DNA from 2 places in the Lutispora sp. QWL-02 genome. Region 2 is predicted to be linked to the other one. Evidence: riboswitches for the same ligand, from Rfam matches in the RefSeq annotation. Region 2 holds a riboswitch; the other holds the start of a gene.
What was found. A riboswitch is a leader RNA that binds a small molecule or an ion and turns the genes downstream of it on or off. The one in region 2 is predicted to bind glycine.
Positions count from the first base shown of each region.

Region 1: linked by a shared signal. The riboswitch ahead of gcvT (glycine cleavage system aminomethyltransferase GcvT) and the one ahead of AC4HCY_RS15985 (sulfide/dihydroorotate dehydrogenase-like FAD/NAD-binding protein) in region 2 are both predicted to bind glycine.

Region 1 covers NZ_CM177762.1:2,320,650-2,335,842, reverse strand. Annotated here, with positions in the region: gene AC4HCY_RS10860 (pseudouridine-5'-phosphate glycosidase) at 1-499, opposite strand, end outside; gene AC4HCY_RS10855 (carbohydrate kinase family protein) at 481-1,425, opposite strand; gene AC4HCY_RS10850 (HutD/Ves family protein) at 1,519-2,139, opposite strand; gene AC4HCY_RS10845 (B12-binding domain-containing radical SAM protein) at 2,167-3,531, opposite strand; gene AC4HCY_RS10840 (B12-binding domain-containing radical SAM protein) at 3,550-4,872, opposite strand; gene AC4HCY_RS10835 (B12-binding domain-containing radical SAM protein) at 4,873-6,237, opposite strand; gene AC4HCY_RS10830 (class I SAM-dependent methyltransferase) at 6,234-6,857, opposite strand; gene AC4HCY_RS10825 (B12-binding domain-containing radical SAM protein) at 6,904-8,199, opposite strand; gene AC4HCY_RS10820 (GNAT family N-acetyltransferase) at 8,196-9,200, opposite strand; gene AC4HCY_RS10815 (hypothetical protein) at 9,201-10,280, opposite strand; gene AC4HCY_RS10810 (hypothetical protein) at 10,438-10,995, shown strand; gene AC4HCY_RS10805 (MerR family transcriptional regulator) at 11,039-11,806, opposite strand; glycine riboswitch at 12,055-12,146, shown strand; gene gcvT (glycine cleavage system aminomethyltransferase GcvT) at 12,341-13,447, shown strand; gene gcvH (glycine cleavage system protein GcvH) at 13,718-14,101, shown strand; gene gcvPA (aminomethyl-transferring glycine dehydrogenase subunit GcvPA) at 14,103-15,193, shown strand, end outside.
Region 2 covers NZ_CM177762.1:3,378,562-3,393,754, reverse strand. Annotated here, with positions in the region: gene metG (methionine--tRNA ligase) at 1-1,141, shown strand, start outside; glycine riboswitch at 1,369-1,469, shown strand; glycine riboswitch at 1,470-1,548, shown strand; gene AC4HCY_RS15985 (sulfide/dihydroorotate dehydrogenase-like FAD/NAD-binding protein) at 1,633-2,502, shown strand; gene gltA (NADPH-dependent glutamate synthase) at 2,502-3,881, shown strand; gene AC4HCY_RS15975 (nucleoid-associated protein) at 4,021-5,034, shown strand; tRNA gene AC4HCY_RS15970 (tRNA-Thr) at 5,266-5,341, opposite strand; gene AC4HCY_RS15965 (ComEC/Rec2 family competence protein) at 5,601-6,467, shown strand; gene AC4HCY_RS15960 (DUF3006 domain-containing protein) at 6,494-6,730, shown strand; gene AC4HCY_RS15955 (THUMP domain-containing class I SAM-dependent RNA methyltransferase) at 6,994-8,148, opposite strand; gene AC4HCY_RS15950 (hypothetical protein) at 8,169-8,348, opposite strand; gene AC4HCY_RS15945 (hypothetical protein) at 8,684-9,322, shown strand; gene nuoE (NADH-quinone oxidoreductase subunit NuoE) at 9,513-10,001, shown strand; gene nuoF (NADH-quinone oxidoreductase subunit NuoF) at 10,039-11,832, shown strand; gene AC4HCY_RS15930 (NAD(P)-binding protein) at 11,859-15,092, shown strand; gene AC4HCY_RS15925 (helix-turn-helix domain-containing protein) at 15,174-15,193, opposite strand, start outside.

The DNA.
Region 1 (15,193 bases), 1.1 Mb from region 2:
AGCCTATATCAAGTATTGATTTTGCTCCCGCACATACCACGGCCACATTGGTGCGGGCAAGCTCCTGAAGATCCGCTGAAATATCAAAGGTTTCCTGGGCTCCCCTATGTACTCCGCCTATCCCGCCTGTTGCAAAGACCTTGATACCTGCCAGTGCTGCGATAATCATAGTAGATGCTACTGTGGTAGCTCCATCAAGCTTTTCAGAAACTATAAAGGGCATATCCCTTCTGGAGGTTTTCACAACATTCTTTGCCTTTCCCAGATATTCTATTTCCTCCTCCGTCAAGCCGACCTTCAGCTTTCCCTGAAGAATTGCAATGGTAGCAGGTACTGCTCCATTTTCTTTCACGATTTTTTCCACATTGAGTGCAGTCTCCACATTTTGCGGATATGGCATTCCATGAGATATGATGGTTGATTCCAAGGCAATAACAGCCTTTTCGTTTTTTATTGCATCTGCAACTTCCGGTTTTATATCTAAATATTTTCCCAGCATAAATTTATCTCCTTCATCTTTGATTTTATATTTTGCACCGATATATCAGGATTAATGGTATCCTCGTGTGAAAGAGCGAGTATTGATGCGGCTACAGCCATATTGGCGCTTTCCTTGATGCTCAGATTATAATAATGCCCATAAGCGAGAGCTGCCATAAAGGCATCCCCAGCTCCTGTAGCATTGACTACTCTAATTTTGGGCACTTGTATGTGAGCAATACTGCTTCCGTCATTGTAGAATATTCCGCTATCACCCAGGCTTATAAAGACCCTTTTGACTCCTTTTGCCAGAAAATATTCCGAGGCTCTCTTCAGATCATCATCATCTTTTATTTCAATTCCCGTGAGCATCTGAGCCTCAAGTTTATTAGGCTTGATGGTGTGGAAATATCCAATCAATTCTTTAACCTTTTTTGCCTTTGCAGTTGAAACAGTATCAAGAAAAAAGTCAGTTCCTTTGTATGTCGTAACGATATATTCGATCACTTCTCCGGGTATATTGGTGTCAATAACGCAGAGCTTTGAATCCTCGATCACATTCCTTTTTTCTTTTATAAAATCAACGCTCATGCTTTCACAAATATCCATATAGGATATTGCCGCAGCCATATCGCCTGACTCGTCGAGTATAGACAGATATGTAGAGGTTGACTCTCCTTTAAGCACCAATGTATCTCTCATATCAAGCCCGATCGATTTAGCTTCTTTAAGTATGGCATAGCCGTAAGGATCGTCTCCGATAACGCTCAACAGCCTTGTTTCGATTCCAAGCTTCACCAGATTTTCCCCAATATTTCTACCCACTCCTCCGAGGGATACTTTTATCTTCCCCGGGTTTGAGTCTCGGGGAATGAATCTTTCATAGGGAAAGCCCTGTATATCCATATTTGCGCCGCCTACAATTGCAATATAGGAATTACTCATCTTCTTGACTCCTTTATTATTTTAACTGATCATATCATAAATTTACTACAAAACCATCTATTAGTCAAAATGAGATTAAATATCAAAAAGGCTTCAGCAATATATTCGAGCCAGGATTAAGTCAGCTCTGTCACTTTTTATATTAAATATCTCGAAATCCGAAGAACCGCACTCGCAATCCTTTGCTTTTATTAATATAATATCTCCTTTATGTATAATATTTTTGTCTTCCCCGGCAGCTTTGATGCTTACCTCACCATTGACACAGTACATAGCCTGCACACATCGGAAAAACCCCTTTTTATTTTGGAAGTCAACGGCTTTAGTTGCCTCTCCATCCAGATGTATGGCTTCCAGATCTCCCTCACAGCCTTCCCTCATCATCAGATTGAAATCTACCACTTTTCCATAGCTTTTAGTCGTCCAGCTTCCGCTGAAGGAGTCCTGATCAAATCTTTTCAGAACCTTCTTATAGTGACCTTCATGCTCCAGAAACAATTCTCCTTCAATGATCATAATGATCCTGCTTATACCCGGCAATGAGGTAAAAACAGACTCTTCTGCTTCAACCTGTGCCGAGCTCAGGCGCCAAATAAAATTGCGCTGGCTGTAAACAGCATCCTTGGGGTAAATTGCAAGCTGTGTTGTTGTACCGCCTGACCAAAGACTTGTTTGAAGCTGCTCTTTTTTTATAATTTCAATTTCATACTCCATCTTTAATACCACACCTCTCAATCATTATCAATTTTTGATCATCAAGGAAATATATTTATTAAAAGCCTTTAAAGAGCCTGTAAAAATCCTTATTATATTCATCAATCCATATCGGTCAATCATTTCTGTTTTTTTGTTTACAAAAATATTTACATATAGATTTGTCACCAGCAGTTCCCAATAATATCTTCGCAGGCTCATTCCGGAAGGGCGGATCATCACTTGTCCAAAGCTCCACTTTTCATAATCCTTTGCATTATAGAGCAACCTGTCTTCATATTTTTTATACATCGGCAGATTAGGGAACGGAGTCAAGGGACTGATACTGGTTATCTGGGGTTTAAGGCTTTTTATATATCTTCTCAATGCACTGAAATCATTCGCATCCCAATCCGGATGAGCCATAAAGGATGCCCAAACATCCACGCCTAGTTCCCCAAGGATTCCGGCCGCCTTATAGTTATCCTCTATTGTGGATTTTTTCCGGTAGTCCGCCAGCTCCGCATCTTTAAATGTTTCATAGCCCACTAAGACAGCCTTCAAGCCGCATTCTACAAACTCTTTAATTGCATTTTTATATAAAATTATGCCTTTGACCGAACCATATACTATAAAGTTCTTCTTTATACCCATTCCTCTTATCAAGCTAAGAAATGCCTTGATTTTTTCTTCGCTCGCAAAAAAATCGTTATCCATCATCATTATAGTAGGCTCTTTAATTTGTACCATATCCCTTTTGGTCAGTTCCGGATCAATTAAGACTTCCTCATAGCCTTCAATCCTCCATCTCAAGCAGAAATCACAAACTTTCCCACAGCCCACACCAAACTCCATTATCGCTGCGGGACGATAGCCAAAGTAGGAGTATTCACGACGATACTTTTCAGTAGAAGACCTATCAGGCGTCAGGTAAGCATTTCTGCCTTTCTTTCCTGTTGATGCATAACTAAATTTTTTGGATCTGACTCCATCGATTTTGGATCTCATTGACCCTAGAGCTAACCTTTCATAGAGCTCTATAAGGTTTTCTTCATTTGTATATTCAAAGATATGATCTACGGCGTCATGAAAAAAAGCTTCAGAATTTAAATATGCTTGTGTTCCTCCCACAATGGTGTGCATCTGATCATCCACGTTTTTTACTTCAATGCAAAGGTCGAGAACTTTATTTACATCAATGCATAAACTGGTGATGCCCACGGCTTCCGGACTGCATAATTCTATTTTATCCTTCAGACTTATAGTTTCAATCATCATATCAAAAATCTCTACATTATGGCTCTCCTTTAAAACCCCATAGATCATCTCTAAGCCCAAGGGCTCTGAAAACATGAAATCGCTCAGGGTTATAGCCTGTTTGATCCTCGGGGGCCTTACCAATAATATTTTCATTTCATTGCCTCCTCATAGCTAAAAGATATTTGGCGTAATCCTTTGTTTTATTTGATGCCGGTAATATAGATTTACTATGCAGTTAAACAAATACTTACCCGGATTTTTGATAAATTCTCTTCGGAAAATATTCCTCTTAACTATTGAGGGAATGGTAAATAAAGATTCATAAAGCTGCCAATAAGCTTCAGTAAGCTCCTCAGGCGACATATTGGCAGGCATATAAACGGCCTCCGTACCGTCAAAGCTGTAAATATCCTCCTTGACCAGACGTTTTTGCTTTTCTATTTCTTTAAAAAATCTTGTGCCGGGTATGGGGGTCAATATATAAAACCTGGGTACCCCTATTTTGTTTCTCTCAATGAATTCCTTTGTGTCCTTTATTGAAGCAATGGTGTCTCCTTCTCCGCCAACGACCATTTCCGTCGATACATCAATGCCATGGGACCGTATATTCCTGATCAACCTGGGATAATCAGACGGATTTGCCCAGCCTTTATTCATAGCCTTTAAGCTCTCTTTAGAAATGCTTTCAAGACCAAAGCTCAAGGTGGTACAGCCGCTGTCAGCTAAGATTCTCAGCAATTCGTCATCTTCTCCTATTCTGATGTCGCACTGGCTCATCCAGGACATATTCATGCTTTTTATATGTTTCATCAGCTCCAGTAAATATTCTCTATCAGAGAAGATATTATCATCTAGAAGCAGGAATTTTTTAAATCCTAAATCTGCTACTTGCTGTATATCTCTGATCACCTCTTCCAAAGATTTTTTGATATAGTGCCCTTTATATAAGCAGGCCACGGAACAAAAACTGCAGTTGTTGGGACAGCCCCTTCCCGCCTGTACGGGAAGAAAATCCCCTATTGGCTTGTCCATGATCAAATCAAACCTTGGCAGAGGTGTTGAAAAGCTTCCGTTTTTTAACTCATTTCGGTATATTTTTTTAATCCTTCCCTTTTTAAAATCCTCTAACAGCTCTTTCCATACCAGCTCCGCATCGCCAACCACAACAGCATCACAGTATTTCAACGCTTCTTCCGCCATGATGCTGGCCATATAGCCGCCTAATATCACTGTTTTCCCTCTTTCACGAAAAGCCCTGGCCAGATCAATAGAGCGTATGACCCCATGACCCATGGTGCTTATGCCGATCAAGTCCGCATCGGTATCCATCGGTACTTCCTCCAGCAATTCCAATACAATCTCTACAGTCCAATCCTCCGGAGCCATGGCAGCCAATAAAGGCATAGCTAAACCGACAAAATACAATCGTTTCTTTTTTATTGGGCGTTTAAATTTATCATAAGGACTGGGTTGAATCAATAATAATTTCCTCATTTATTTTCCTCTCCAAATTTTCTGCAAATACTGCCAGCTTACAAAGCTGCTGCCTATGAGCATTTTAATATTAGCTCTGATACCATACTTTTTTATCAGCGCAGCCATATGCTTTGGTCTCATAATAACCTTATAATATGAAGTCAACAGCTGCAAATAAAATTCTGATATGCCCATATGCTTCGGCTTAAGGGCTATATGAGCCATATCCCAGAGATGATAATCTTCGCGGCGGATCAGCAATTCCGGCAGGTACATATCAAAAATATCTGTCCCGGGCAAGGGCGTTAATGGCTGAAGGTTCACAAACCTTACTTCAAGAGCTTTTAACCAGGCAGTCAGTTCTTTAAAATCTTTTTTGCTGAAATCCAGCGGAATTATCAATGTGGCATAAAGCTCAATATCCATGCTCTTCAGTATTTCTATGCATTTCTCGTTGATCTGCTTTGTGGTTCCTTTACGATAATCATCCAAGTCCTTGCTTCTTATGGACTCAATGCCGACTATTACTGCCTGCAGGCCGCAATCTTTGAATTCCTTCAGAAGGCCTTCATTCTCAACAATAAAGTCTGCTCGCCCGTATACAAGAAACCTCTTTTTAATATTTCTTTCTCTGATAGCGGCTATGAAAGCCACGACCCGGTCCGCATCATACAAGAAATCATCATCCACTATATATATTTCTTCTTCTTTTATGGCTTCCAGTTCGTTTATAACATCTTCAACAGCCCTTGCAAAGTACTTTCCATCTGTAATTTCTCTGCAAAAACAAAACTGGCAGTTATATGGACAGCCAAAGGAGGTCTTGATCAATGCACATGGCTTGTGAAACATATAATAATAATGCTTCCTATACTGTGAGACAGCCTCACGGGCAGGATGCTTATATGAAAAGCTGTATTTTTTTGGTCCTGAGTCCTTGAGCATCTTTCTGATATCCGATTTGCTCTTGCCTTCCAGCAAGGCTTTCAATGCTTCATTAAATCCGTCAATGCCATTTCTGTCAAACACGAAATCTATATACCGGCATTTGAAATCCTCAGGCACTACCTCCGCATGAACGCCTCCGACCCCTGTGCTTATTTCCGGCAATAATCCTTTGGCTTGCTCCGCCAGCTTTTTTATAATCCCTACATGGGTGATATAGCCCGTAAATAATATAAAGTCCGGCTTCTCATTTAACAGGACAGACTCATATGGGATTTTCTCCAAAATCATATCTACTATTTTTATATCTATGCTTTTTTTGATAAAATCAGGTATATTGGAGACCAAGTATTCCAATTCAAGGGGTTCGCATATCATAACATGCTGAAGCCCAATGGTTTCTTTGTGGGGCCTTGGTCTTACGAGCAGTACCTTCACTTTTTCACCTTCTTCAATGTATAAACTGCAATTCTGGGCATGAAAAATTTCTCTTTGATTACCCCCAGTTCCTCTATTTCCAACCGTGGCTTAACCAGCTCCCTGAATTGAAAATCCGAAGGATAACAAGCCATGCCGGTTGTAAATTTTACAAAGAATAAGCAAAGCCTATCATAAAAGCTGTTGCCGCTGGCAAAGGCCATAAATATTCTTCCATCGTCTTTTAAAATATTTGATAGATCAGCTATAACCTTGGCTTTATCCTTATAATAGGGAAAGGAGTGGGTGCAGATTATGATGTCAGATTCATCATCATACTTGTCCAATTCTGCCGCATCCATGCAGATATGATCGGCGTTGGGGTTCCTCTTCATTGAAATTTCAAGCATTGCCTCAGAATAATCTATCCCTGTAATATCATAGCCTCCATATCTCTTTCCTATCTCTTCAATCAATTCACCGGGCCCGCAGCCCAGATCCAGAACCTTTAAATGCTTATTGCCTCTATAGCCTTTTTCTATGAGCTTCAGTATATAATTTCTTGTAGGTTTTAATGAATACTTTTGAACCCATAATTTATCATATCTGCTTGCCCAAAAATCCCATATTTTGGAAGTCATAACCATCCTCCTGTTTTATCACTTAACTAACTGCAATAACTCTAATTTAACTGTTGTGTCGACTTATATATTTCCATATGCGTTTTGACTTTAGCAGCCTCAAATGTGTCCAATAAAACAAAATATAAAATAGTGGGACCAGAAGCCTGGGCTTTAATACCAGATGAAGAAAGTCATATTTTTTTAAATCCTGAGTTATCAGGTCTTTCTTCACTTTTTCATAGCTGCTTGTACCCTTTATCGGAGTAAATACAGATATGGTATAAACGTCAATATCATGCTTCCTGATAAAATCTCTAAGGTCAATAAAATCTCTAAGGGAATAATCCGGATGCACCATAAATAATGCCGTTAGATCTATGGAGTTTTCTTTCAGCAGCGATATAGCCTCAGGATAACGCAGCGCGTCTGTTGACTTGTGATAGTCCTCCAATTCCTCGTTATTGATAGATTCAAAGCCAACGATCACTTCTGCCAGCCCTGCTTTTTTCAATCTAGGCAGCAGATCTGCTTCCTTTATAATAAAGTCTGCTCTTAAATATCCGATTATCTTAACCTTTAAATCAATTTTGCTTACGGCCTCTATAAAAGCTAAAGCATCTTCACGCATTGCAAAAAGAACATCATCTACAATCCAAAAATACTCTGCTTCAATATCAGCCATTTCTTCAACCATTTTATCATAATCGCTCTTTATATATATTCCGCCATTTACACACCTGCAGTAGCAATACTCACAGCCATAGGGACAGCCTATGCTTCCTTTAATCAATGCCACCTGTTTTTTCTCCAGATATGATGTCTTGGGACTGATCATTCGAAACAAGCGGCGATCGGCTTTGATTGAGTCTGCTGCTTTTATATAATGCTTTCCTCCAACCTTCCATATGCCGTCTGCCGAACCGGCTTGATCTATGAAATAATCTACCCCTGCCTCGATCAGCTTGTTCTTTGAATCCGAAATATGCCTGATAACCTGCTTAAAAACCGATAAGCATTGGGAATGAATGACATAATCTATGTTTTTATGATGAAAAGCAGATGCATTAAGCTGGGCATGAACTCCACCTACAATAACAATCGTTCCTGGATATTTTGCCTTGCAAGCGCCGGCTTCCAGTATGATTTCCTCTTCAGCTACGTTATAACCGGTAAGGACTATAACATCCGGCTTGATTTCTTTTGGCTCCTTGAGTCCGAATAAATCATCGGCTATATGGCACTCAATGCCCATAGAGTCTAATACAGCCTCCAGATAGCAAAGCTCCAAGGGTTCAACCTTTACAGGGTCGAATAATGAAAACAGGGTTTTGACTCTCACTTTTTTCAAAAAAACAATCATAAGAGTTCCCCCTTTACGCGCTCTATCTCCGGCTTGAACGAGGCTTCCTTCAAGTCCATGTTAAACACATGGTGCCGGATTTTATAGGGCTTGTATGAAAATATAGGCACTAAACGCTGCAAAAGCTTATTGATAATAGGGTTGCTATGATGCAAATATAAATATTTATCCACTTCTGTGCATCCTATCTTCAATTTGCTTTCTTCTGCTGTTTGACCGAAGTTGATGGTCCTATATCCCCTCTCTATGGCTGCTTGAATGATCTTAAGCAGCATATTGTAATAAAGGTCATAAGGCTCGTTGTACTCCTTGCGAAAACCGCCAAATAAAAAGCAAAGCTCTCCTCCCAGCTCTTTTAGCTGGATGAATCCCAAAAGCTTGCCGGAGCCTGAATCGATAAATTCGAAAAAATCTGCTTCATAATCGGTAAAGAATTGCATAGGCAGTATCTCTAAGGGGTTTTGGGTCCTATCCATTATGCTCAAATACAAATCATAATGCTCCTTGCCGAATCCTTTTCTGTCTAAAGATTTCACTATAAGGCCTTCTCCTTTTTTAAGCGCCTTCTTAATCCGTCTCCTATATGAACTGCGCAGTGCTTTTAGATAATCTTCAAAAGAAGAAAATCTATTATTAAAAACAAAGGTTGATAAGGTTCTTCCTGCAACGAGCCTTTTAAACCCGGGATCGGCATTCAGCACTACCTTCAGCCCCTTCATCTCTTCTATGGCTCTTTCCACAGAAGAAACCTCTCCCCAATAGCCTTTGCAGCAGAGTGAGATAGGCAATCCAATGATTCTGACATCGGCTCTCAGCGGGAAAGCATATTTGAAATTCAGCAGGTTTAGCTTTAAAGAATATGAGAGGATAAAGCTGTCTTCATTAAAGCTATATATTTGACCGCATGGATTTACTTTTTCCAGGAGCTCCAGCAATACTGACAACTCATGTTCAAAAGGTAAATTTGATTTGATATCCGATAAATTGCTATAGACAGCCAATTAATGCACATCCTTTATATAGGCTTTATAGCATTTGTGCCTGCTATCTGCCCATTTAATGCCAAAGCTCTTTGAAAGAGTATTATTTTCGAGGATCCAACCGGATTCAAAATTAGCATACCGACCTTTAACGCATTGAAAACAATGGTCAAACAATGCTAAAATCGCTCCCCGCCCTTTTTCATTGGGTATCACTCCCATTTCAACAATTTTAAAGGTATCTATTTTATCAGAAAAAAATTTATTTTTAATCACAGTTGATAAGCCTAATGTCTCTGAAGGCTTCATCAATTGATGAAAATCGGGATACCAGAGCATGAATCCCACAGGCGTTCCATTTTTTTCAACAAACAAAAGATTTTCAGGTTTTAACAAAAATCTGAAATCCTTAAACAGCTCTAAATCTTCTTCAGCTTTTCGCGGATAATAAAAGAGATGCTCTTTAAAAGCGTCATTATTTATTTGAGTATATATATATGCTTCGGCTTTCAAATCCCTGAAATCAACTGGGCGAACCACATACCTTTCTCTGATCCGCCTCTGAAGTCCAGAATTGAGCAAACGCTCAAGTGAATGCATATCCTTTTTGTAACTTATCATTTCTATCGCTTTGAAGCCGCTTTTTTCAAAAAAGTCATGATAAAAAGGCGGGTTATGTGGCATACCAAAGCTTTGCCGCTCCTCATAATGGCTGGCTAAAAATCCCAAACCGTAATTTACATGAATGTTTAAAGAGCCCGATATTTTATCAGCACCCTTTTCTTTAGCCAAGGCTTCGGCTCGATCTATTATTAAATCAAAAGCCTCCATATCGAATTTTTCGGCTTCAAAGAAGCCTATCTGCAGAAACTCAGGCATCCTATAAGCATATGCCAATATGCTTATCATTATGATTCTGCCGCCATCCATCACCATCAACGGCTCCAGGTAAGCGGACTTGCATAATTCACTCTTGCCGCTCAACAAACCCTTTAGCAGCCCTGACATAGAATTTCGCTTAAAAGGATTATTCAAATATTGATTTTCATAAAACTTGAAAAAAGCTTTTACATTCATATCGTCAACTTGCTTTAATTCCATTTTTCCTCCTGCAAACCACTGTGTGCTTATACTATTTATTATATTAAATCTCTGATCATAAGACAACAAACATGCTGTCAGGCACTTTACATTGATTTTTTTCATATGGATATAATAAATTCAAAGTAAAATTTATTACTTTCAAGGAGGGCAATTAATGAAAGCAAAGAAATTAATATCGATATTTATCCTTGCTGCTGCACTGTTTGCAGGATGTGCAAAGCCTGCGCCTGCGCCTTCTCCGGCTCCAACGCCTTCAGATGCTACACCGGATAAGGTCACAACTGCTTCTATAGTTGATAATGCGGCGGCATTTGAAAAGGCAATAGGCAGCAGCGGCACATGGATCATAGCTATCACAAAAGACCTGACCATTGATAAGGAGCTGGTATTGGACGGCGAATTTAAAAATGGCAAGAAAGACGCTGAGGGCAAGGATATCATACAAAGGAAAATCGCCCTTTATGCCCAGGATGCTAACAGAAACATCACTGCCCGATATACTTTAACAGCACCAAGGCTCACCATCAACAGCCCCGAGGCCAGCATCCAGCATGGAACCTTTAAAGGAGACCTTTATGTTTCATCTAAGAATTTTAAGCTTGTAGATGCTACTGTTGACGGAAATGTATATTTTACTGCAGATGAAGCCAAGGGTACCTTTACAATGGATGATAAGAGCAAGGTCACCGGAAAGCAGGAGATCAAGAAATAAGCGAAAGCGGTTGGATGCCCCAACCGCTTTTTCAAGCTAACAGCTACTTCCTTTCCAGGCCAGTATAGATCAATATCGCATGTCTAAAAAATTCTGCCGTACCCGGCTGCTTTTCATCATAGTAAGCCCTGAACCTTTCATCATCAACATACATTTGGGCAACACCCGCATGGGCTTCCTTACTGTATTCATTCCAATAATATGTGAGCCATTGCTTGTGAAGCTCAGCTGCTTTTTGAGCGGATTCACCTGCGGGATCACCGGTTTTAAAGGCCTCAGAAAGTTTTTCCTTAACCTGCTCTCCAAGCTTTGTTACCTTATCATAGTCTTCTCGGGTCATGCCCATAACTTTTTTATTGGACCTATCAACTACATCATCACCATACTTTTCTCTTATCTCATTTCCATATTTCTTTTCATTATCATCGATCATTTTTCGCTTAAAGCCTTCGAATTTTTCTTTATCAAACATTTTTATCCTCCCTTCCGCAAAGGCTATGGTTTTTTCCACATTCGCTATCAACGCATCCAATTGGCTTCGTTTTTCAAGGAGTCTTTCACGATGTTCTCTAAGTGCAGCGACCCCGTCAAAAGCAGGTGAAGATATCAAATCTTTTATCTTGTCCAAGCTTATATCCAGCTCTCTATAAAGCATTATTTGCTGCAGTCTGTCAATTTCCGCCTGGCCATATATACGATATCCCGATGAATTGATTCTTGCCGGCTTAAGAATACCGATTTCATCATAATACCTAAGAGCCCTTGTGCTGACACCTGCCAACTTTGCCAAACCTTGCACTGTATATTCCATGTGTTTGCCTCCTTTCAAAATCAATATACACCTTTACGTAACGTTAATGTCAACATAATTTTAAAATATTTGGGTTAAATATATATCAGGGGTTGAAATACTTGGAATATATTTATATAATTATAGCAATAAATGAATATTCAACCGGATGAAAATGGCGAGAGATATCATAATAGATAGCCGAAGGAGCAATTATAAAAAGGAAGCCATCTTTTTACAAACACTCTCAGGCAAAAGGGATCGTCATGGGACGGACCTCTGAAGAGTCCGTAAAACGGCGCCGTAGGGGAAATACACTGTGAGTGTAGAAGCTCTCAGGTAAAAGAACAGAGTGGATATAATGGCATCTTTTATTATTATGCTATTATATCCATTTATATTTTGGACACAATACAACTGTATATCATTTGATAACTGCGTATGAACTTTAGGAGATATTATTCCGAAGCCTAATGCCATTCGGCTTATAGATATAAGCATCAGCGGCAAAGGCTATCGGATAAATATATTAAAATTAAAAGGAGGAATAGTCTTATGAGTGATCCTAAAAAGACGGCGCTTTATAATTCCCATGGAAAATATGGCGGAAAAATCGTAGATTATTCAGGTTGGGCACTGCCGGTACAATATGAGGGTATAACCGCAGAACATGAAGCTGTTAGGAATAGCGCGGGTTTATTCGATGTATCTCATATGGGAGAAGTTGAGATAAAAGGAAAGCAGGCTACAGACTATATTCAAAACCTGATCACCAATGATATATCTAATATGAATGAAAACCAGATAATTTACTCTCTCATGTGCTATCCCGACGGCGGCATCGTCGATGACCTTTTAGTCTACAAGTATACAAATAATCATTATATGCTTGTAATCAATGCGGGCAATGTTGATAAAGATGTTGAATGGATGAAGAATAATATAGGAGCCTATGATATGCAGTTTGCAGATATATCGCCTGATATATCTGAGGTGGCCTTTCAGGGGCCTAAAGCAGAAGAAATACTGCAGGAGCTGACAGATACAAATCTGTCTGAAATTGCATTTTTCTATTTCAAAGAAAATGTGAAGATTGCAGGCAGAAATTGTCTTGTATCCCGCACCGGTTATACAGGTGAGGATGGCTTTGAAATCTACATGAAGCATGAGGATGCCGAATATTTATGGGATAAAATACTTGAGACCGGAAAGGCTAAAGGTGCAAAGCCTGCCGGCCTTGGATCCCGTGATACTCTGAGATTTGAAGCAAACTTGCCACTTTACGGCAATGAGCTTTCCGCGGAAATCACACCCCTGGAAGCTGGTTTTGGAATGTTTGTAAAACTTAACAAACCCGGATTTATCGGAAAAGAAGCCCTTGAAAAGCAAAAGGCAGAAGGTTTAAAACGAAAAATAGTAGGCTTTGAAATGATCGAGCCGGGCATTCCAAGGCATGGATATGATGTTTTAGCTGACGGAAAAATTATTGGTTTTGTAACAACAGGCTATAATTCTCCTACGCTAAAGAAAAATATAGGCCTTGCAATGGTTGATATCAAATACTCGGAGCTTGATACTCCGTTAGAAATACAAATAAGGAAAAAAACTGCGAAAGCTAAGGTAGTCGGCAGAAAGTTTTATACCAAGCATTACAAAAAGTAATTAAGATTTTACTGCAATAACTCATTAATGCATATGTTGCACTGACTGATAACGATTGCAAATGTCCCAGGGCATGCTCTCTTGCTCCTGTGGAGCAATTCACCTTATGCTTCGGGACTAAGAGTTTGTAAGCTTGCATAGGGTTGCGTCAAAACTAACAAACTCTAAGCTCCTTCACAATTAACTCTTTTATCAGTCAGTACAACAGGCTAAAACAAAGTTTTGCAGTCTGAACAATGAATAATTAAAAAAAGTTTAGGAGGAGTAACAATGGAAGTAAAAAAGGATTTGTTTTATTCAAATGACCATGAATGGGTAAGAGTCGAGGGAGAAAAAGCCTATATAGGAATCACAGATTATGCTCAGCATTCTTTGGGAGAAATAGTATATGTTGAATTACCGGAGGTTGACAATGAACTTAATGCCGGAGAGGTATTCGGGGTCATAGAATCTGTTAAAGCGGCTTCCGACTCATATCTTCCGGTTTCAGGCAAAGTCCTTGAGGTTAATGAAGAATTATCGGATTCACCTCAGCTTATCAATGAAGATCCATATGCAAGCTGGGTAGTGCTTATAGAAATGTCCGATAAATCCGAGCTTGATAATCTTATGAATGCGCAGGAATATGAGGAATTCTGCAGTAAGGAGGATTAATATGCATAGGTATATACCAAATACAGAAGCTGATGAAAAGCTGATGCTCGGAAGCATCGGTGCAGAATCCATTGAAGATCTGTTTGTAGATATACCGAAAAGTTTGCGTCTCGACAGAAAGCTCAATATTCCCGGTCCTCTATCCGAGCTGGAGCTTTCTGCTCATATGAAAGATCTGAGCCATGCAAATAAAAGCACTGAGGATCTGGTCTGCTTCCTTGGAGCGGGGGCTTATGATCATTATATACCTTCCATTGTAAGGCATTTGGCGATGAGATCAGAGTTTTATACTGCATATACACCTTATCAGCCCGAAATAAGCCAGGGTACCTTGCAGGTGATATTCGAATATCAGACTATGATCTGCAAGCTCACCGGCATGGATGTGACCAATGCATCTATGTATGACGGAGCGACCGCCTGCGTAGAGGCTGCTATGATGGCTGTAGAAAGCGCAAAGCGTGACTCCATAATCGTTTCAAAAACAGTTCATCCTGAAGTCAGGAAAGTATTGAAAAGCTATATGAGGTTCCGCGATGTTGAAGTGATCGAAGCTGATATGGCAGACGGTGTTACTGATGCAGAAAAACTGAAATCATTGGTGGGAAGCAATACCGCTGGTGTTATTGTGCAAAACCCCAATTTTTTCGGTATAATAGAAGATCTGTCTGAGGTTGAAAAAATAGTCCATGGAAATAAATCTGTATTGATAGATTATGTAGATCCCATTTCTCTGGGGATACTGAAAAGCCCTGCCGAATCCGGCGTCGATATCGTTGTAGGAGAGGGTCAGTCCTTAGGTAACAGCATGAGCTATGGAGGGCCATACCTTGGATTCATGGCTACCAATACCAAGCTGATGCGAAAAATGCCCGGAAGGATTGTCGGACAATCTGATGATGTGGACGGAAAAAGAGCCTTTGTTCTTACATTGCAAGCCAGAGAACAGCATATACGCAGGTATAAGGCAACCTCCAACATATGCTCAAACCAGGGCCTTAATGCTCTTACTGCTGCCATCTACATGACTACAATGGGTAAAAAAGGTATTAGAGAAGTGGCTGAACAAAGCACAAAAAAAGCTCATTATGC
Region 2 (15,193 bases):
AGACCCAGCCAATCTAAATGACAGAAGCTGCGGAATCTGTGGTGAAACCCCGATTTTCAAATCATCTGAGCATTTCTTTTTGGCATTATCAAAGCTGGAGCAGTTCATTAATGACTATATCACCAATTCTTGCGGCTGGAGAGCCAATGCAATAGGGCTGTCAAAAAGATATGTTGATGAAGGCCTTAGAGACAGGGCTGTGACCAGGGATCTGGAATGGGGCATACCTGTCCCTGCAGAAGGATTCGAAAATAAAAAGATATATGTATGGGTTGAAGCAGTATTAGGATATCTTTCGGCAAGCAAAAAATGGGCACAGGCCCGGGGTGTGAACTGGAAGTCCATATGGGCTGAAAAGTCTTTGCATTATTATGTACATGGTAAAGATAATATTCCTTTTCATACTGTCATACTTCCCGCATTGCTCAAGGCTCATGGCGGCTTTCACCTGCCGGATAGGATAATATCAAGCGAGTATGTAACGCTTGAAGGCAGAAAAATATCCACGAGCCAAAACTGGGCTGTATGGATACCATATCTTATTGAGCACTATGATCCGGACACTATTCGCTATTTCTTTATAGCTAATGGCCCTGAGACGAGAGATGCCGACTTTTCATGGAGGGAATTTATTAATAGCCATAATGGAGAGCTGCTCGGTGCATATGGTAATTTTGTTAATAGAAGCCTTGTTTTTATACAAAAATTTTTTGATGGTAAAGTGCCGCAGGGTCAATGCAATCCTGAAATAAGAGAAACGCTAAAAGGGCTATATGCGATTTCGGCAGATTTTATTGAGCAAGGCCATTTTAAAGATGCCATTGAAACAATATTCTCATTCATACGTTCTGCAAATAAATATTTTGATGAAGAACAGCCTTGGATTACGGTGAAAGAAAATAAAGAGAGATGCAAGGAAACACTTTACACATGTGTTCAGATCATTGCCAACCTATCAATGCTGCTGGAGCCGTTTCTGCCGATTTCATCATCTAAGCTCAACAGCATGCTTCAGATAGGAGATTTAGGCTGGAAATATACTGAAGTTTTATCCGGATTGAATTTAGGAGAAGTAAATATTCTTTTTGAGCGCATTGACAAGAATCAAATAGAAGAGGAAATAGAAAAAATGAACAATTAAAATCAAAAATAAAAATTGCAGGATAAGTTGCAATATGGGATAAAAATACATTGAATAAGCAAAAAGATTGTGATAAAATAAACATGCAATAAAAGATTTTGATTGTAATATGCTTCTGGATTTGATTATGCAGCAATAAAATAAAGCTTGGATATATAGCATTAATCCAATACTGCAGAGATATAGAAAGGGAATATTAATTTTAATACAATTTGATATGAAATGGATGATGACTTGTGGGAGATACCCATTATAATGGGAGCCGAAGGAGAAAGTACAGAAAAGCCCGTTAAATGAAACTCTCAGGCCAAAGGACCGCAGTCGGACATAACTCTGGAAAGCGTATGCACCGAAGGGGCAATTCTATTGATATAGAAGAATCTCTCAGGTTTAATGACAGAGATAGAGGCGAAGAAGCTTCTATCTTTTTTTATTGCATGAAAATTCCAATGATTCAAAATGTTTTTTAAAATATGTAAGGAGGGCTACCATTGTATAAAATTGTAAAGAAGGAAAACCTATCAACAAACATCTTCTCGATGGATGTTTTAGCTCCCCTGGTGGCACAGTCAGCTCAACCGGGTCAATTCGTAATCGTCATAGCTGACGAGAAGGGAGAAAGAGTTCCTTTGACCATATGCGATTATGACAAGGAAAAAGGAACAGTCACTATTGTTGCTCAATCTATAGGTTGTTCTACAAAAAAGATGGCTCAATTCAATGAAGGCGAATACTTCCATGATTTTGTAGGTCCTTTGGGACAGCCTTCAGAATATGTAAACGAAGATATCAATGAGCTAAAAAAGAAAAAAGTTCTATTCGTAGCAGGAGGAGTTGGCACTGCCCCGGTGTACCCGCAAGCCAGATGGTTCCATGAAAATGGCATAGATGTTGATGTAATTATAGGTGCTAAAACTAAAGATTTGATAATTCTTGAAGATAAGATGAGAAAAGTAGCAGGAAATCTCTATATAGCAACAGACGATGGCAGCTACGGCTTTAAGGGTATGATACCCAGTTTGATTGAAGATCTTGTGGTAAATCAAGGGAAAAAATATGACCTCATCGTATGTATAGGTCCAATGATAATGATGAAATTTGTATGTATCATGACTAAGAAGCTTGGAATCAAAACCATTGTAAGCATGAACCCAATCATGGTGGATGGTACAGGTATGTGCGGCGCATGCAGGGTAACAGTTGGGGATGAAACAAAGTTTGCTTGTGTGGATGGACCTGAATTTGACGGTCATCTTGTGGATTTTGATGAAGCACTCAGAAGGCAAGCGCAATATAAAAATGAAGAAGCAGAGAAAAATGAAAAACATGTATGCACATGTCATAAAGGAGGCGCTAACTAATGAACAGATTTGAGAGGGTTCCCATTTCAGAGCAATCACCTGAAGTTAGAAGCCATAACTTTGAAGAGGTTTGCCTTGGATATACGGAAGAGGAAGCTGTAGCAGAGGCCAAAAGATGCCTTAAATGTAAAAATCCTCAATGCGTAACAAAATGTCCAGTATCAATTAATATACCGGAATTTATTCATGAAATTGCCGAAGGAAATTTTGCAGAAGCTGCTAAAGTTCTCGCTAAATATACTGCACTTCCTGCGGTTTGCGGCAGGGTTTGCCCTCAGGAAGTACAATGTGAATCTAAATGCGTTCTCGGAAATAAGGGAGATGCTGTAGCTATAGGAAAGCTTGAAAGATTTGCCGCAGATTGGGGAAGAGACCATGATGTTGAAGTAGCGGAAGCTAAAGAGAGCAATGGACATAAAGTAGCAGTAATAGGCTCTGGGCCTGCAGGAATCACATGTGCCGGAGATTTGGCAAAGGAAGGTTATGATGTAACTATTTATGAAGCACTCCACAAGCCAGGGGGAGTTTTAGTCTATGGAATTCCGGAGTTTAGGCTTCCTAAAGAGACTGTCGTAAAACATGAAATAAAAAATTTAAAGAAGCTTGGGGTAAAGATAAAAACAAATGTCATCGTAGGAAGAACTGTTACAATAGATGATTTATTCGATAAGGGAAAATATGACGCAGTGTTTGTAGGTTCAGGTGCAGGTCTTCCTAAATTTATGGGAATACCCGGAGAGAACTATAACGGTGTATTTTCTGCAAATGAATTCCTTACTAGAAATAATTTGATGAAAGCTTATGAAGATGAATACGATACACCTATTAAGGTTGGCAGCAGGGTTGCAGTAGTAGGCGGAGGAAATGTTGCCATGGATGCTGCCAGAACAGCTAAGAGGCTTGGAGCAGAAGTATGGATAGTATACAGAAGATCAGAGGAAGAGCTTCCGGCAAGGGTAGAGGAAGTACATCACGCAAAGGAAGAAGGCATAAACTTTGAACTTCTTACCAATCCAACAGAAATAATTGGTGATGAAAAGGGCTGGGTAAAAGGTATTAAATGTGTAAGAATGGAACTTGGTGAACCTGACAAGTCGGGAAGAAGAAGACCAATGCCTGTTAAGGGGTCAGAATTCGAATTTGATGTTGATACTATAATAATGGCTCTTGGTACATCGCCTAATCCGCTAATTCCTTCCACCACAGAAGGTTTAGATGTTGATAAGAAAAAATGCCTGATAGCAGATGAGCAGGGTCAGACTTCAAAGGAAGGCGTTTTTGCCGGCGGAGATGCGGTGACCGGCGCTGCTACTGTTATTTTAGCAATGGGAGCAGGAAAAGAAGCTGCAGCTGCCATAGATAAGTATATTAACGGATAGTTTAAAAATAATAAGCGCAATTGATGTTGTCAAGCGATCATTTGTGGTAATATAATATTTATACTAAAGAGAGCAGGCTGAGTTCAGCCTGCTCTCTTTAGCGAAAGAATATGGCGGTAAAGGTAAGGAGTAAAATATAATGGATAAAGACAGTATAAAAGTGACAAATGCAATAGTTCATATTTTGGATTCGAGCATGGATATGCCGGTTCTATCAAACGCCCGGTTAGACTTAAGCGAAGAAATAGAGGATTTCATTAAAATCCATATATTTAAGATTTTAATGAGCGATAATTACAAAGCTACCCAACTTGATGATTGTGATAACTATTGTTACAAGGAATTAAGTACATACTTGGACAATAATGATTTTATTGCTGCAACTAAGAATCTTTCGCTGCAATTATTTACCCTTATGAAGAAAAATGTTGATATTCCTGCTGCGGATCTCATTTTCGCAACATTCAATTATGAAGGCGATTCATATTTTTCAATACTTAAAATGAATTACAAGAGCTCATATATTCACTTCGTTGAAACAATTGATACAGGTGCTAAAAATACGATAATAAAGCAAAAAACAGTTTTACCATCTGAAGCCCAAAGTCTGGATGAGGTTGTTATTATTAATCTGGATGATTTTTCAGTTAAAATAGTTGAAAAAAAATATTTAATAAACGGCCAAAAGGAGTATTATTTATCCCACTACTATCTTGGATGCCAGCCGGAGTTGTCCTCCAAATCCAAACTTGATATTGTAACAAAAACAGCAGATCAGATTAACAAAAAGCATTTTAATGATGATATCGAGAAAAAAATGCAATTTAAGAAAATATTATTAGACAATTATGATGAGCATGGCGGGTTCAATGTAGATGATGTAATCAATGAAGTTTTTGAGAATAATGTAGAGGCGAAAAATGAGTTTAAAGAAAAAATAATTAATCAGGGATTAGATAAAAAGGAATTTCAGATTCAGAGCAAAAGCAACTTTAAGAAATTGGAGCGCCAAATTATCAAAACCGATACGGGGATTGAGATAAATATTCCTCTCGATCAGTATGCGGATACGGACAGACTAGAATTTATAACGAATACAGACGGCACTATATCTATTCTAATAAAAAATGTCGGCAAGCTTGTGGGAAGATAATTTGAAATCTATAATAGGGGTAAAATAAAAAATACTTATAGATCTATTTTCCACAAGTATTTATATCACATGGAGCTACTGGGGGGACTCGCTCCGCTCGCTTTGGCTCGCTATCACGCCTGGGCAGGAAAATGCTTCTAAGGGTCGCATTTTCTTGTTCCGCCCGTTCGAGCCCCAGCTATCTATTCGCTTATACGAAAAAATCACTCTTATGAGTGATTTGCTTTCACATGGAGCTACTGGGGGGACTCGAACCCCCGGCCTGCTGATTACGAATCAGCTGCTCTACCGACTGAGCCACAGTAGCATCATCCTTATCTATTTTAACAGCTTTCATTGTTTCTTTCAATTGCTTTTTTATATATACCGGTCATTTTCTCCCTGATATAATCATTATAAAGCCGCTTAAAGAATCTATTCAAAAAAATTCGAAATAATCTGGAATGTCGATGCCATAAGCTTTCTGTGCTATAATTTAGAAATATATGAATTTTATATTATTGCTAGAGTATATTTAAAGTAAAGAAATATACAGCTTAGAATATATGACTTTTAGGGGGTTAATCATGAAAAAGAAATTACCATTTTTTCTGGCAGCTTTGATAATATATCTTGCAGTAGCTATCATGAATGGAGGTCTCGTAGAGAATAGCAATGTTGCTGCTGATGGGATGAAGGTCCATTTTATAGATGTCGGCCAGGCTGACAGCATATTGATTCAGAGCGATGAAGCTACTATGCTTATCGATGGAGGCAATAACGCTGATGGTGAAGCAGTGGTAGATTATATAAAATCACAGAACATAAAAAAGCTGGATTATGTAATAGGTACTCATCCTCATGAGGATCATATAGGCGGGCTTGATGCAGTGATTGAAAGCTTTGATATCGGTGCGGTTTATATGCCTAAAGCCATGAGCACCACTAAGACCTTTGAAGATGTTTTAAAAGCGATATCAAATAAGGGGCTGAAGGTAAATACCCCCATTCCCGGTACGAATATTAATCTGGGAAGTGCTGTTTTTACGATACTTGCGCCCAATAGTGAGCGTTATGAATCAACAAATAATTACTCAATAGTTATCAAGCTTACCAACGGAAAAAACTCTTTTCTGTTTACGGGTGATGCCGAGAGCATATCTGAAAAAGAGATGCTGGCAAAAGGCTTTGATTTATATGCGGAGGTGCTGAAGGTTGGACACCACGGCAGCACCACTTCAACAACCAAGGAATTTTTGGATATGGTAAACCCTCGATATGCAATTATAAGCGTAGGAAAGGATAATCAATATGGACATCCGCATAAGGAAATATTGGATAGATTAAGGAAAAAGAATATAATTGTCTATAGGACGGACGAAAGCGGAACTATAATAGCAAGCTCAGACGGAGAATCAATAACTTTTAGCGAGAATACCAAACCCGTGCGCTAAAAGCAAAAGGTGAGGGGGGATATAATATGAGGTATATTATCATCGATAGATTTGAGGGGGACTATGCTGTCTGCGAGGATGAGAACAAGGAAATAGTCAGTATAGAGAGAGCCAGGATGCCTGCTGAAGCAAAAGAAGGGGATGTCCTGGTCATCCATGAGGGCGAAATTTGCCTGGATATAGATGAAACCATTAAGAGAAAAGAGCATATCCGGAGATTGATGGATGATCTTTGGGTAACGGAAACCACGGAAAGTCACTGAAACTTTGCAAAAAATCACCAAAGGGCTGATAATATTAAATTTATGTGAAATTGCTGCTTTAGCCCCTATGCCTATAGTATTATGCATTAAATTAGCTCCTACCCGCAGTTAAAACTTTGGCGCGTTCGGTTATTCTGAGCGTAAGCGAAGAATCTTAGCTAGATTCTTCACTCCGCTTTGTTTCGTTCAGAATGAAAACTGTATAGAATTTTTGGTGCTTATGTATAGTTTTCCGTATTTTTTCGTGAAAAAGTTAGTGCCTTTCAGTGGTTTCCGTTTCCAATTTTCGGAGGCTTTGGACCGAAATACTGATAAAAATCAGTTTTCATCATCCCATTGTAAAGCTTCCTTTTTTTGTCCGCTTTTCTTCCAAAATACCGTTCAAAGCCTTCATAAGCTGTCAAGATATAGAAAGACCAGCTATCTAAAGAGGAAAAGACCTTGCCCATATCGGTATATAATCTTTCTACTGTTTTAATATCATCCAGCCTTTCTCCGTAGGGAGGATTGGTAACGATAAAGCCATACTTGTCCTTGCTTGAAAAATCTCTGACATCTCTTTGCTGGAAATGTATATATTTATCCACGCCGGCTTTTTTTGCGTTGTCCCTTGCTATCTTTATGACCTTTTCATCTATATCATAGCCCTGGATATAGATATCCTCGCTTGCCCTTATATGAGCCTCAGCTTCAAGGCGCGCTCTGCTCCACAATTTCTGGGGAATTCGCGACCACTTTTCAGAGATAAAGCTTCTTTTTAAACCTGGTGCAATATTAAGTCCCTTAAGGGCGGCTTCAATAGCTATGGTTCCGGAGCCGCAAAAGGGGTCGGCCAATAGGCGCCCTTCCTTCCATGGAGTCAGTGATACCAATGCTGCTGCTAATGTTTCCCTTATCGGAGCTGCGCTGCCTATTTCTCTATAACCTCTTTTGTGCAGAGCAGGTCCGGTGCTATCCAGATATAGAGTAACCCGGTCTTTAAATACAAAAATATGTATGGGATAAGAAGCACCGCTTTCACTGAACCAATTAACATCATATTTTCTCTTTAAGCTCTCCACCACAGCCTTTTTAACTATAGCTTGAATATCCGAAGTGCTGAACAGCTTGGATCTCACTGAAGAGGCCTTTGCAGCGGGAAAAGAGCCTTCCTTTGGTATCCATTCATGCCATGGCAGGCTCTTGGTTTGCTCAAAGAGCTCTTCAAAGGAGGTGGCATTAAATTCTCCCATCTTCACCAGCACTCTCTCGCCGGTTCGCAGCCAAATATTTGCTTTTGCTATGCCTGATTCATCAGATAAGAAATAGACCCTGCCGTCTTCGACTTTGTTGACTTCAAAGCCCAGTTCTTTAATTTCTCTGGATAATATAGCCTCCAGAGCAAAACCACAGGGTGCACACAGTTGGATATGTGACATTTGATCTCTCCTTGCTAACTTCATCTTAAGTTTCTTCTATTTTTTGGGGGTTGATTGTTGTATTCCGTGTAAATAAATGCGGCAATGATTGGAATAGCGATGAAAATCCATAGGTTAGCACTGCTTGCAGCTTTCAATATGAACCATTCCAAGAATAGAACTATTATCCATACGATATAATTGTTAATAGCCTTATTCACATTCATACCTCCTTGTCTGTGCTTATTAATATTATATCAAAAAAGTTTATCGCAAGTCATCATATATAATATATTTTCGTATATCTGCAACTAATTATGACCAAAAACGTCAAATATATAAATATAATTTGAAAATAATATATATAACGCATTAAATATTTTACAAAACTGTCATTCTGAACGAAACAAAATGGAGTGAAGAATCTGGCTAAGATTCTTCGCATACGCTTAGAATGACGGCATACGCCGTTTTAAAGCTACAAATGCATTTATTGCGTTATATATAATAAGCAAGAGATTAGCAAATAAAAACATAAAGGTTGGAGTGATTACTCATGCAAAAAAATAAAGCTGTGTTAAGTCTTGCAGTGATAATTATTATAGCAGCGATCGTATCTTCATGCGCGCCTGCAGTGAAGGCTCCGGAGGAGCAAGTGCCGGTGGCAAAGGATGATATAAGTCTGTATTACCCGCTGAAGGTGGGCAATGAATGGATATATGATGGAGAAGGGAATGAGTATGCATCCTACACACAAAAGGTCACTTATTCAAAGGACAATAAATTTCAAGTCATGATAGATAACGGAGGAACCCGATCTGCAAATATCTATGCCATAAAAGATGACGCTTTAGTTCATACCTATATGGAAGGTGAAGTCTATGACGAGAAAAATGTGCTTGATATAGAAGAAAATTTTGATGAAACGATAATAAAACTGCCCGTTGAAGTAGGAAATAAGTGGGTAAGCTCGGAGAATTCTTATGAGATCATAGACATTAATGCCTCTGTTACCGTACCTGCAGGCACTTTTCAGGACTGCATAGTCATAAAAGAGGTATATAAGGACAAAACAGCTTATAGAAATTACTATATAAAAAAGGGAGTTGGCCTGGTGAAATCTGAATATAAGACAAATGATGGATTTACCGTATCGTCACTTTTGAAAAGCTATAAATTGGTCAATGAGCAATGAAGCAATGTGAATATATGTAATATTTAAGGCATCAAAATTTAGATTTTGATGCCTTAAATATTTGCTGCTTTCATTATCAAGCAGCAAATTGACATAAGCTGTACAATAATCTATAATGAATGAATATTTAAAATTTTTGTAATATAATATAAACATAACCTGTATTATAGAATTAGGGGGTACATTTTTTATGGGAAACAAAAAATGTTGCTGCGGAGAACCTAGTCAATATTTTAACAATTTTGACAAAATATTGACGAAGTATGAAGGAAAAGAATCAGAATTGATTCCCATCCTGCAAGACATACAAGAAGCCTATGGCTATTTGCCGCAAGATATTCTTGAGGCCCTTTGTGATAGGACAGGCTTACACCCGACACAAGTAATGGGTGTGATTACATTTTATTCTCAATTCAGGTTATCTCCTACAGGTGAGAATATAATAAAGCTATGCTTTGGGACTGCCTGCCATGTAAAAGGATCGGAGAAGATAGCAGAAGCCTTAAAGGAAGAGTTAAATATTGAGGTTGGCGAAACCACAAAGGATAATAGATTCACGCTTGAGACGGTAGCCTGCTTAGGCTGCTGCGGCCTTGCCCCTGTGATGATGATAGGCAATGATGTCTATGGCAAATTAATAGCAAAAGATATCCCGGCGATTTTAGATAAATACCGATAGATTTTAAGGTCAGCAAACAATGAGGAGGTAATATGGAATGAAAATGTATCGCTCCCATGTCATGATTTGCAGGGGAACCGGCTGTTCATCTTCCAATTCGGAGCAGATAGCAAAAAATTTTGAAGAACAGATCAAAATCCATGGTCTTGATCAGGAGGTAATCGTTGAGAGAACCGGATGTTTTGGCTTATGCGCTCTCGGACCGATAGTCATCATATATCCTGAAGCTTCTTTCTACAGTATGATCAAACCGGAAGATGTAGAAGAGATTGTAAAAGAGCATCTTATTAAAGGCAGAGTTGTAAAGAGGCTTCTCTACGGGGAAACTGTTGCAGAAAGCAGAATAAAATCCATAAACGAAGTAAATTTTTATAAAAATCAGCAAAGAATTGCCCTCAGAAATTGCGGAATTATTAGTCCTGAAAACATAGATGAATATATAGCTTTTGATGGGTATAAAGCTTTGATAAAATGTTTGACAGAGCTAAAGCCCGAAGAAGTCATTGATATAGTAAAGAGATCAAGCCTCAGAGGAAGAGGCGGCGGCGGGTTCCCTACAGGCAATAAGTGGGAGTTTACCGCTAAAGCACAAGGCGATATGAAATATGTATGCTGCAATGCAGATGAAGGTGATCCGGGTGCCTTTATGGATAGAAGCATTCTGGAAGGTGATCCTCATTCTGTTTTGGAAGCTATGGTCATAGCCGGCTATGCAATAGGAGGCAGTCAAGGTTATATATATGTCAGAGCCGAGTATCCCCTGGCTGTTAAGCGCCTTACGATAGCAATTGATCAGGCCAGGGAATATGGATTGCTGGGTAAAAATATTTTAGGGACGGGCTTTGACTTTGACATTGCAATACGTCTCGGAGCGGGTGCTTTCGTATGCGGAGAAGAGACCGCTTTAATAGCTTCTATAGAAGGGCAAAGGGGGATGCCAAGGATAAGACCGCCGTTTCCGGCAGTAAAAGGCTTATTCGGAAAACCTACTCTCCTCAATAACGTTGAAACTTATGCAAATATATGCCCTATAATAAACAACGGCCCTGAGTGGTTTGCTTCTATGGGGACTGAGAAATCAAAGGGAACCAAAGTCTTCGCATTAGGGGGAAAAATAAATCATACCGGGCTGGTGGAAGTTCCTATGGGTACTACAATGAGGGAAATCATATACAATATAGGAGGCGGCTGCCCAAACGGCAAAGCTTTTAAGGCCGTGCAGATGGGCGGGCCTTCCGGCGGTTGCATACCTGCAGAGCTGATAGATACTATTATAGATTATGATTCCGTTACTAAAACAGGGGCTATAATGGGCTCCGGCGGTATGATTGTTATGGATGAAGATAATTGTATGGTTGATATTGCAAAATTCTTCTTGGACTTTACCGTTCATGAGTCTTGCGGCAAATGTACCTTCTGCAGGATTGGAATAAAAAGAATGAATGAAATTTTAACAAGGATAACAAAGGGAGAAGGAAGAGAAGGCGATATTGAGCTTTTAGAAGAGTTGGCTACAAATATCAAGAAAAATTCTCTCTGCGGCCTGGGTCAGACTGCTCCTAATCCTGTTTTGACCACAATAAAATATTTTAGAAATGAGTATGAAGCTCATATCAGGGATAAGAAATGTCCTGCCAAGCAGTGCAAGAGCTTGATAGAATATAAAATAATCCAAGATAAGTGCAGAGGCTGCACACTTTGCAGCAGGGCATGTCCGGTAAAGGCCATATCCGGAGAAGTAAAAAAAGCACATAAGATCGATAGCAGCATATGTAAAAAATGCGGGTTGTGCAAGGATACCTGCAAGTTTGCTGCTATTATCGTAGAATAATTTGTAAAGGGATGAGGTAGAGAACTATGGGAAAATTGAATTTAACCATAAACGGAAAAGAAGTTACTGCCAATCCTGGCCAGACTATATTGGATGTGGCAAGAGAAAATAATATGCTCATACCGACTTTGTGCCATGATGACAGACTCAAGCCCTTCGGCTCCTGCCTGCTTTGCAGGATAGAGGTGGAAGGCGCCAGGGGCAATATGTTGGCCTGTGCAACTCAAGCTACCGATGGGATGACAGTAAGAACTGAAACCGATGCTGTCAATGATGCAAGAAGGATGTGCCTGGAGCTTCTTTTATCCCAGCACTACGGAGATTGTACGGCTCCCTGCAGCATGACATGCCCGGCAGGAATTGATGTCCAGGGCTATATAGCCCATATTGCCAATGGACAATATCAGGAAGCTGTAAAGCTTATAAAGGAAAGGAATCCTCTTCCGGTGGTTTGCGGCAGAGTTTGTACCAGGCCCTGCGAAGATGAGTGCAGAAGAAATCTTGTAGATGAAAGGGTAGGCATTGATTATCTGAAAAGATTTGCTTCTGATTATGATTTGAACAGCGATGATCATTATGTCCCCAATAAAAAAGCTGCAACAGGCAAGAAAGCCGCAGTAATAGGAGCAGGCCCTGCAGGCTTGTCCTGTGCTTTCTACCTTGCAAGGGAAGGACATAAAGTTACCATATTTGAGAGATGGCCCAGAGGCGGCGGAATGCTGAGATATGGAATCCCCGAATACAGAATGCCCAAGGCAGCATTGGACAAGGAAATCGACACCATAAAAGAACTTGGTGTAGAGATTCAATATGAAAAGACCTTTGGTGCAGATGTAACCTATGAAAGCCTTAAAAAAGACGGCTATGAAGCCATATTTTTGGGCATCGGCTCACAGGTAGGGCAGCCCATAGGGTGCGAAGGCGAAGCATGCCCAATGGGAGTTTACGCAGGTGTGGACTTTTTGGGCAGAGTAGGATTAGGTCATAATATTGATCTATCCGGCAAGCATGTAATAGTAATAGGCGGAGGAAACACTGCAATAGATGCTTCCAGAACCGCTCTGAGGCTGGGAGCCAAGAAAGTTACCGTAGCCTATAGGAGGACAAAAAAAGAAATGCCCGCTCATGAGATGGAGATAGAAGAAGCCGAATATGAAGGAGTAGAATTTGAATTCCTTATAGCTCCAAAGCAGATAGTAAGCGATGCAGGAAAGCCCATCTATATCGAATTCATCAGGATGGAGCTTGGAGAGCCCGACGCATCAGGCAGAAGGAGACCTATAGAAATACCAGGCTCAGAATTCAAGATGCCAGCAGATTATGTAATAGGTGCGATTGGTCAGACACAGGACCTGAGCTTTATAAACGATGGCTTTAATCTGGAAGCTAAGAATAACAAGATAGTGATCAACCCGGATCTCATGGCCACCAATATAGAAGGAGTATTTGCGGGCGGAGATGGAGTTACAGGCCCTCAGACAGCCATCAAGGCAATCGCGGCAGGGAGAATTGCAGCTTACTCCATGGATAAATATTTAAGAGGGGAAAAGATTGAGAAGCTTCCCCAGATGTACAACCATGTCAAGGGACAGCAGCTTAAGGATATTGATAAGAAAGAATTTGAACAATACGAAAAAATAGACAAAAACAGAATGCCTATGCTCAGCAAGGAGGAGAGAAAGCATAATTTCTTAGAGGTTGAATTAGGTTTTACTGAAGAGCAGGCAAAGGCTGAAGCTCAAAGATGCTTGTCCTGCGGATGCAAGGACATCCATGAGTGCAAGCTGAGAGAATTTGCCACAACTTATGGAGCCAAACAAGATAGGCTGGCCGGCGCCATCACAAAGCATCCTATTGATGAGAGCCATCCTTTCATAAGCAGAGACAAGAATAAATGCATCATGTGCGGAAGATGTGTAAGGATATGCCTTGAAGTGCAGGGCGCAGCTGCGCTGGGCTTCATCTCCAGAGGATACAATACTACCATAGAGCCGTCCTTCGGCAAACCTTTCGGCGAGGACAGCCGCTGCGAATCCTGTGGCCAATGTGTTTCCACCTGCCCTGTAGGAGCCTTGACGGAAAAGGTGCAGCTGCCAAAACCGGGCCCGTTTGTTGAGAAAATCGCAGATACTATATGCAATAACTGTGGTACAGGCTGCACATTGAAGCTTCATATATCAGGGGACAGGTTTATCCGAGCTACATCAGAAGCAGGGTTGGGTGTAAATAACGGAAATCTATGCGAAAAAGGCAGATTCCAGAACAGCTTTATCAATTCCCCTGAGAGAATATTAAAGCCAATGATAAGAAAAGAAGGCAAACTGGTGGAGAGCAGTTGGGAAGAAGCTTATAAGCTCATAAATGAAAAAATGAAATCTCATAGAGCAATGGGCTTTGTATCACAAAAAGCTACCAATGAAGAAGTAGCTGAAATGAAGAAGCTTGTATCAAGCAATATTTACAGCTTTGATTTAAGTGATGCAGCCTATGGCTTGCAGGATTCTTTCGGCAGGGATTATAAAAAAGCTTCTTATGAAGATATCAATAAAGCTGATGCTATCCTATGCTTAGGCTTTGACATCAAAGAGGAAAATCCTGTAGCGGCACTTATGGTGAAAGCTGCAGCAGAAAAGGGTGCTGAGCTTATCATGGTAAGCGAGGCTGTGTCAAAGCTGGACAGATACGCGGGAATGGTTGTTAGACTAGATGATAATAAGGTTAAAGATTTTGCTGAAGCATTAGTCAAAGCGGCTGAGGGTGAGGCAGTCGACGGAGCGGTTGCTGCATTGGCAGCAAAGCTTAAGAAGGCAGTATCCCCTCTTATAATGATAGGCGGAGCTGCAGGCCATGCTGAAGCAAAGGCAGCGGCAGAATTGGTGAAAGCCTTGGATAAGAATGAGGAAAGCATACTGCTTATGCAGAATAAGCCAAACAGCCTAGGCTTGGTAAATGAAGGAGTAAAGGCCTTCAAAGCAGCTGAAATGAGCTTGAGAGACAATGCAGTATTGATATATGGGGAAGACCCGATAGGCACAGGAAATCCTGAGGCAGAGAAGGCACTGAAAGAAGCAGCCTTTGTTGCAGTATTTGATATGCTGCTTACAGAAACAGCTAAGCTGGCAGATGTAGTTCTTCCGATAACAAGCTTTGCGGAGAATGAAGGAACCTATACCAACAGCGAGGGAAGAGTTCAGAAGCTTAATAAGGCTATGGAGCCGAAGACTGGGAAGTCAAACATGGATGTGATCAAATCTTTATAGGGTCAATTATACGAATCACACTGATAACAGCACATTTTTTTATATGTCATCCTGAGGGCAATGCCTTCAGGATGACATATATCACAAAGCATCAATAAGTA